2 regions of the Rhodoferax sp. AJA081-3 genome follow, and region 2 is predicted to be linked to the other one. Evidence: predicted binding sites of a transcription regulator. Region 2 holds the regulator's gene; the other holds the start of a gene.

Region 1 (4,425 bases), 2.2 Mb from region 2:
TCTTCTCCGTGGGCGCCTCGGTTGCCCAGGCGCCGCAGTAGGTGCAGTTTGTCGAGCACCAAGGGCTGGGCGACCGTATGGAAACTGGCGTTGTGCAGCAGATCCACGAAGTTAGACTGCGGCACTCGCTCCAGCTTCAGCTTGAGGTAGATGCGATCGACCAAACGCTCTGCAAAGTTGCGCAGCTTGACAAGTGCACTTTCCGGGTCAGTGTGCGCGTAGTGCTCCGCGTAGCCGCCCATATTGGCGAGCTCCGGATAAGCCGCTCGTAGCGGCTCGAAGTTCAGCGATTTGATGTCTTGCATCAATATCTGGTGGGCTTTCGTCGCAGTCATGCCTATTGTTCTGCGAAAGCCGTGCCAGCCTCCTTTTAGTCTTTGTGCTCTTCCGTTTCCAGCCCCAAACGTCTCATCCAGTTGCCCAGCGTCTGATGGTTAGCAAATCCCAACAACTTGGCTGTGGAGCTCTTTCGGTGGCCCGATTGTCCGAGCGCTCGATCGATATAGTGACGTGATATTTCGTCTAAAAGCCCTTGTAAATCAAACCCTTGCGTTATGGGGCGTCCCAGGACGTTTTCACTTTGCCTCTGGATTTGAAGCAACGTTGACTGTATATCCTCGGCCTGAATCTCTGCGCTGGTAGACCAGATTGAAGCACGCAAGAGTGAATGATAGAGTTCGCGAATATTTCCGGGCCAAGCGTGAGAGATGAGAAGTTTTCTTGCGTTTTCGGAAATATTTTTCTCCTGCACTTCCGGTTTTCCGCGTGAGTCTGCATTTATCTGATCAAGAAAGACATCTATAAGCAAGTCAACGTCTTCGCTTCGTTCGCGCAAGGGTGGCAAGCGAAGAATGCCGACTGCAAGTCGGTGAAAAAGGTCTTCACGGAAGCGCCCCGCAGCGACGTCAGCAGCTAAATCACGATGGGTACCTTTGTAGTCGCTCTTTTCTTCGAGCCAAGTACAAAATTTTGCACTCCGCTCATGCGCATAATTGGTCAACAGGCAGACGCGGTCGTAGCGCATATTTCCAAGTAAGGCAGTCGCAATCGGACCCAAGCCCGCGGTAGCTTCTTCGGATGCAAGTTGATCAGCATTGCCAATCCAAGAAATGAGCCACTGTTTATTTGTCACGTGTCGATCATAAGCAAATTGGCGCTAACGTAAGAAAACTTGCAGCACCCGGAATTCGCATCAACTTCGAGTGACCAAAGTAGGGGCTGAATTACTGATTGCCTAGTGTGGGACGCAACGAGAGGCTTTTAGATTGGTTTTACCAGTGGCACACCAGATTGTTGCCACCAACCGGAAGCTGACCACTCGGGGGTCAGATTTCGAGGGAAATCAACACCCCGTTGTTTGAATCGGAAGATTCCATGGGTTGAGAGTCGTCTCACGATACCAACTCACTGAGAGGTCGTTAGCAGGATGGCTCCGCATATTGTGTACGCAGACACACAGTCGTCACCGAAGTTTCCAAATAACCTATGGGCGATCACTCACCAGCGCTTGTTAGGTTTTTCTTCCGGTGGAGGTTGAAAAGGGGACTTTGTACCCCGATCTATATTTCGCGGTTTCTGGAAGTAGCCATAGAAATTACGAGCACTGAGACGTGGCTTCATTCTCAATTAGTTCAATTGAATCAATGAGTTATGTGCAAAATAGGCCGCAACAAGAGTTCAAAACTTCGTGAAAAAAGTTCAAAACCTTCCGAAAATCGACAGGCGTCATGTCCCGCTATCCACTTTTATGTATTGGGGGCATTGAACTTCTTTATTAGCACTCGATCACAGAGAGTGCTAATATTGACATCAAGACACAAGGAGTTCGGGTATGTCATACCAAATTGGACCTTCCACCGCAGCCGTAGCACTGGCCAACCCCTGGTCGGTTGTGCCATCGCTGGGGAACTTGGACGCCTATATCTCGGCGGCCAACCGCCTGCCCATGCTGACGCTCGAAGAAGAGCAGGCTTTTGCACGCAAGTTCAAGACTGACAACGATGTTGAGGCTGCCGGTAAGTTAGTGCTCTCTCACTTGCGACTGGTGGTGTCCGTATCCCGCCAGTACCTGGGTTACGGCCTGCCCCACGGCGACCTGATCCAGGAAGGCAATGTGGGCCTGATGAAGGCCGTCAAACGCTTCGACCCCGACCAGGGCGTGCGTTTGGTCAGTTATGCGCTGCACTGGATCAAGGCCGAAATCCACGAATACATCCTGAAGAACTGGCGCATGGTCAAAGTGGCGACCACCAAGGCCCAGCGCAAGCTATTCTTCAACCTGCGGTCCATGAAGCAGCGCTTCAAAAGTGAAGACGCCGCGGCCGACCTGGGTACCCACCGCGACACGCTGAACCCCGAGCAGATCGATGCCATGGCGCGTGAACTCAAGGTCAAGCCTGAAGAGGTCATCGAAATGGAAACCCGCATGTCGGGTGGCGACGTGTTGCTGGACCCCTCTCCATCAGACGACGGTGAGGATGCCTTTGGCCCCATTGCCTACCTGACCGATACCAACCACGAGCCTGTTGCCATGATCGAGGCGCACCAGCGCGACGTGCTGGCCACGGACGGCATTGCCGCAGCCCTGGAAGGCCTGGACGCCCGCAGCCGCCGCATCGTGGAAGAGCGTTGGCTCAAGGTCAACGACGACAACTCGGGTGGCATGACCTTGCACGAACTGGCCGCCGAGTACGGCGTCAGCGCCGAGCGCATCCGCCAGATTGAAGTGGCCGCCATGAAGAAGATGAAGACCACCTTGGCCGCGTACGCCTGATCCCCAGACGCATTCGACAAAACACCCCTGAAGGGCATTGCCCCCAGGGGTGTTTTTTTGCCTCGATGTTTGGCCACACGCTGCGGACCTGTCTGTGCGATGTACTACACAGCGTAAATAGACCTGACGATCTGCACAGTTGCGAGACAAGCCGATGCATTGGCGCTACCATGCCTCCCATGTGGTAATGGTCACCGCCCCATGCAACGACTCAAAACGTACATCGTCGAAGATAGCCCCGTCATACGCGACAGTCTGATTGCCGCGCTGGAGGAAATGACCCCCATTGAGGTGGTTGGTGTGGCGGAGGACGAAGCCAGCGCCGTGCACTGGCTGACCGAATCGAACAATGCAGCAGACCTGGTCATCGTCGATATTTTCCTGAAACGGGGCTCCGGCCTGGGCGTGTTGCGGGCCGCGGACCGTACACAGCCTTCCCGTACTTTGGTGGTTTTGAGCAACCATGCAACGCCCGAAATACGCCGCAAATGCACCGAGCTCGGTGCTCGCAAGGTCTTCGACAAATCCAATGAGCTGGATGCGCTGATGCTGTATTGCGAGCGCCTGGCCAGCGGCGAGGCAGGCAACAGCGTGCGCGGCGAACTCAACTGAATGCCTCTACTGGATCAACCCGTTTTTCAGCGCGTAATAGGTCAGGTCGCTATTGGATGCCAGGCCTAGCTTCTCCATGATGCGTGCACGGTATGTACTCACGGTCTTGATGCTGAGCGACATGTGTTCGGCAATATTGCCCACCGCCTCACCCGCCGCAAGCCGCAAAAACACCTGCAGTTCGCGTTGCGACAAATTTTGATGCGGCGGCTTCTCCAAACTTCCACCACCTGCCAGCGTGTCCGCCAGCAGCTCGGCAACCGAGGGGCTGATGTATTTGCGGCCGCGCGACACGGTGCGGATGGCGCTCACAATATGCTCGGGATCACAGTCCTTTCCCAGGTACCCGCTGGCCCCTTGCTGCAACAAAGCAGTGGCGTAATGCGCCTCCGGCAGGGCACTAAATATCAGCACCGGCAGCTCGGGCGCGCGCGCGCGGATGGCCACAAGGGCTTCGACACCCCCCTGCTCGCCCATGGAGAGGTCCATCACCAAAACATCAATCCCGCCGTCGCGCACCAGATCCAGGGCCTGCCGCCCGTTGGCCGCTTCAGCCACCACGTCCAGGTCGTCATGGTCGGCAAAAAACTGCCGCAGACCCGCGCGCACGATGGCATGGTCGTCAACGATGGCTATCCGGATCATGGTGTTTCGTGCGCTCCCGTATTCGGTTTTTTTGCATTCTAGGCCAGCCCATGCACACCCATTTACCCACTGTTGTGAAGCGAAATCCGTTGGCTATTTTGCTGCTGGTGCTCGCCTCTATTGCCATGGTGCTGATCTCCGAAGACTCCAACCAGCGCGCCGCCGTCCTGGTGCAGCGGCTGGGCGCCATTGCGGACAACCGGCTTCATTTGTACGACCTCACCAAAGGCGCGCTGGACGCGGAGTCGGGCCAGCGGGGCTACTTGTTGACGGGCCAGGAGGAATACCTGGTGCCCTACCGTGCGGCGCTGCAAAACATTGCCGCAGCCTTCGAAAAGTTGGACGCCGCGTACAGCCAGGAGCCGCAGTCGGCCGCGCTGCTGAAGAAGTTGCGC
Region 2 (4,425 bases):
GGCTTACGACAGGGTGAAAAAGCGTTCGAGAGGTCTTATGAGTCCTCTGCTCTAACCAACTGAGCTAACGCCCCAAACCAGCGGGTGATTGTAGTGGCCCAAAATCGCGGATTCCGTGCCAAAGTGGGTCGAATGCCACATGCTATGTATTTGATAGCTTATCAGGCATATTTGACGGGGGCTAAGGGTCAATTTTGTCCATAAGCATTGCACAATCACTGCTACCCCACCAGGAGTGCCCATGCCAACCTTGCGCGAATCCAGCAGGCCGTACTTCAACGCAAAGCTCGTCTCCCGGCTCGCTACCGTCGCGCTGGTTCTGCTGTTTGTGGTGTTGAGTTGGTCCAAAGATATCAGTGCCATGGCCAATGCGCAGGTGGACGCCGGGCTCAAACGGTCGCTGGTCAGCTTTGCTTCGGCACGGGCGCTCAACGCCATCATCTCCGTCGTACAGGGGACCGAGGTCGTGGTGCAACCCCTGGGTGTGGGCATCACCTTGGCACTGGGGCAGGTGCTGGACCCTATCAATAACCTGGTGGAGCAGTTCTCATCCATCATGCTGACGGCCAGCGTGGCGTTTGGCATCCAAAAGCTGCTGTTGGCCGTCGCGTCCAGCTGGGCGGTGTCTGCTGGGGTGACGATACTGGCCTTGGCGTGGGCCAGCCTTTTCTGGATCAATCGGGCACCCGAATGGCTGTCGCGTCTGCTTGTGGTGGTGGTTTTTCTGCGGCTGGTGATGCCGGTCACCTTGATTGGAAGCGCCTTTATCTTTGAGAAATTTTTGGCATCGGATTACGAGAGCAGTCTGCTGGTGATTGACCAGACGGGCGCGGCGTTGAAAAAACTCAACGGCGGCGCATCAACACCCACACGCCCTGGCCATCCACCCGCCTCGGCCGAGCCAAGTGCCCCTGCCTCCACGGCCAGCAAACCCGCGGCATCGCCTGAAAGGAAGGGGCTGTTCTCGGGCGCCATGGACGCCCTGGGCGGTGCAAAAGATGCGGTAGTAGCAGCCAAAGACAAGCTGTCTGATGCGCTAGATGTATCGGCAGATCGGGCACAGGCCCGGTTCGAGAACATTCAAGCCATGGCCGAGCGAACCGCGGAGCGGATGGTCACCTTGATGGTGGTGTTTCTGATGCAAACCATCGTTGTGCCATGCCTGTTGCTGTTTGGCCTGTACCGATTACTCGGCGGCTTGGTGGGGCCTGCCACTAGCAAAATAATAGCGGCATAGCCTTATTTCACGGGGGCTATAGGCCGATTTGACTCGCAACCACTCCGCCGAGCGGCGGCAGCTGCGTTCTACTTGTTGTGGCTCAGTGCATTGCTGACCAGCTTGGAGGTGATGTCCACAATCTGGATCATGCGGTCGTACGCCATGCGAGTGGGGCCGATGACGCCCAGCGTGCCGACAATCTTGCCGTCCACCTCATACGGGCTAGTGACGATGGACAGGTCTTCAAACGGCACGACCTGGCTTTCACCACCAATAAAGATGCGCACACCTTCGGCCTGGCCGGCCACGTCCATCAGGCGCATCAACTGGGCCTTTTGCTCAAACAGCTCAAAGGCGCGGCGCAGGTTGCCCATGTCGCTGGAGAAGTCGGACACCGACAGCAGGTTGCGTTCGCCGCTGATGATGACCTCGTCCTGCGTCTCACTAATGGCTTCCGAGCTGACAGTGACGGCCGCCTGCATCAGCGTGGCAATCTCGGTGCGCAGCGACTCGACCTCGCCCTTCAGGCGTTCGCGCACGTGCTCCATGTCCAGGCCCACGTAGTGGCTGTTCAGGAAATTGGCAGCCTCCACCAGTTGCGCCTGGGAATAGTCCTGCTCGGTGAAGATGACGCGGTTTTGCACATCGCCGTCGGGCGACACGATGATCACCAGCAGGCGCCGCTCCGACAGGCGCAAAAATTCGATGTGTCGGAAGACCGAGGTGCGCTTGGGCGCAATCACCACCCCCACAAACTGCGATAGATTGGACAACAGGTTGGCCGCGTTGGAGATCACCTTCTGCGGCTGGTCGGGCGCCAGGATGTGGGATCCATACTGGCCGGGCTGCACGGTGAGCATGGTGTCCACAAACATGCGGTAACCGCGCGCCGTGGGGATGCGACCGGCGGATGTGTGCGGGCTGACGATCAGGCCCAGCTCCTCCAGGTCCGACATCACATTGCGTATGGTCGCCGGCGACAGCTCCAGGCCCGAGGCCCGGGACAAGGTGCGGCTGCCAACGGGTTGCCCGTCGGCTATGTAGCGCTCAACCAGAGCTTTCAGCAACAACTTGGAACGATCATCGAGCATTGAGTCATTTTAATGATGTAATTTGCGAATGAAGTCCCAATTCCGCCAGGTCGCCTTGATTGGCAAATTCCAAGCTGTGTCGTCTGGCGCGACGGGCGCGTCCTCGCGGCTGGCGCTGGAGCGTATTGCAGACTTTTTGATGGCCCAGGGCTGCGAGGTGGTGGTGGAGGCCGACACAGCGGCCAATATGGGGCTGAACAACTACACCACGATGGATGTGGCGGCCATCGGCACCTCCTGCGATCTGTGTGTGGTGGTGGGGGGTGACGGCACCATGCTGGGCATTGGCCGCAAGATGGCGCAGTACGGTGTGCCGCTGATCGGCATCAACCAGGGCCGCTTAGGCTTCATTACCGACATTCCGCTGGACAACTTTGACGCCACGCTGCAACCCATGCTGGCAGGCCTGTATGTGGAAGACCACCGCAGCCTGATGCAGGCGCGTGTGATGCGCGGCGGGCAGTGTGTGTTCTCGGCGCTGGCCATGAACGATGTGGTGGTCAACCGCGGAGCTACTGCTGGCATGGTCGAGCTGCGGGTGGAGGTGGACGGCAACTTTGTCGCCAACCAGCGGGCCGACGGCCTGATCATCGCCACGCCCACGGGCTGCACGGCCTATGCGCTGTCGGCCGGTGGGCCTTTGATCCACCCGTCCATCCCCGGCTGGGTGCTGGTGCCTATTGCGCCACACACCTTGTCGAACCGGCCCATCGTGCTGCCCAATGTGTCGGAAGTGGTGATAGAGCTGGTGGCCGGGCGCGATGCCAGTGCCAACTTTGACATGCAGTCGCTGGCCACGCTGATGCACGGCGACCGCATTGTGGTGACACGGTCGCAGTACCAAGTGCGCTTTTTGCACCCCAAGGGCTGGACCTACTTTGACACCCTAAGGCAAAAATTACATTGGAATGAAGGAGTTGCCTGATGAACGCAGCGCAGAACCGCTTCAAGCAAGTGCACGCCCCCTTGGGGGGCAGCGAGGACACAACGTGCCGAGCGTGGGGGCCGTATGGCACTTAAACGCATCGTGCTGCGCGATTTCGTCATCGTCAGCGAGCTGGAATTGGATCTAGAGAGCGGCTTTACGGTGCTGACCGGTGAGACTGGCGCTGGCAAATCCATCCTGATCGACGCCTTGCAATTGGTCACCGGTGCCCGGGCCGACACCGGCGTGATCCGCGAAGGCGCCAGCCGCACCGACGTGAGCGCCGAATTCGACACCCCCGCCAGCGTGCGCGACACGCTGCAAGAGGCCGGGTTTGACAATGACGGCGACACACTGTTGCTGCGCCGCACCGTGGACACGGCGGGCAAAAGCCGCGCATGGATCAATGGCAGCCCGGCCACGGCCCAACAGTTGCGCACGGTGGGTGAGCAGTTGCTCGATATCCATGGCCAACACGCCTGGCAAAGCCTGACCCGCCCGGACGCAGTACGTGGCCTGCTGGATGCCTATGCCAAGCTATCGACCGCCACGCTGACAACACTGTGGCAAGACTGGCGCCAAGCCCAGGCCGCGCTGACCCAGGCCATGGCGGCACAAGACTCCTTGCAGCGTGAACGTGAACGCCTGGCCTGGCAAATTGGCGAGGTTGAAAAACTCAACCCACTACCCGACGAATGGGACGAATTGCAAAGCAGCCACAGCCGCCTAGCCAACGGACAGGCCCTGATGGATGCCGCGCAGACGGCCCTGCAGTTGCTGGAAGACGATGACAACAATGCCATCAGTCTGCTGAACAATGCCCTGCAACAGTTGCAGAGCCAGGCGCATCTGGAAAAGCAATTCACCGATCCGGTGGATGTGCTGGCTTCCAGCCTGGCCCAGGTGGAGGATACAGTGCGCACGCTGCGTGGCTACCTGCGCCACACCGAGCTGGATCCGCAAGGGCTGGCCGAACTGGACGAACGCATGTCGCTGTGGGTGTCTCTGGCGCGGCGCTACAAACGTGCGCCCGAAGAGCTACCCGCACTGCTGGCGACGTGGCGCACCGAGCTGGCACAACTGGATGCCGCCTCTGATCTGGAGGGTTTGCAAAACGCCGAGAAGAAGGCCCATGCCGCCTATCTGACCGAGGCCAAACTGCTCTCAAAGGCGCGGGCCAAAGCGGCACC

What was found. Region 2 encodes HrcA, which represses chaperone genes, less so after heat shock. Its sites were predicted from a motif close to TTAGCACTCNNNNNNNNNGAGTGCTAA; they were not measured.
Region 1: rpoH (RNA polymerase sigma factor RpoH) is a predicted target of HrcA. The motif match lies at 1,775-1,801, and genes of this name have one in related genera.

The regions. Positions count from the first base shown of each region.
Region 1 covers NZ_CP059068.1:4,188,659-4,193,083, reverse strand. The annotation lists gene HZ993_RS19740 (type I restriction endonuclease) at 1-335, opposite strand, end outside; gene HZ993_RS19735 (hypothetical protein) at 371-1,132, opposite strand; gene rpoH (RNA polymerase sigma factor RpoH) at 1,832-2,773, shown strand; gene HZ993_RS19725 (response regulator transcription factor) at 2,975-3,385, shown strand; gene HZ993_RS19720 (response regulator transcription factor) at 3,392-4,030, opposite strand; gene HZ993_RS19715 (CHASE3 domain-containing protein) at 4,081-4,425, shown strand, end outside.
Region 2 covers NZ_CP059068.1:2,001,553-2,005,977, forward strand. The annotation lists gene HZ993_RS09335 (hypothetical protein) at 242-1,237, shown strand; gene hrcA (heat-inducible transcriptional repressor HrcA) at 1,306-2,310, opposite strand; gene HZ993_RS09345 (NAD kinase) at 2,339-3,235, shown strand; gene recN (DNA repair protein RecN) at 3,320-4,425, shown strand, end outside.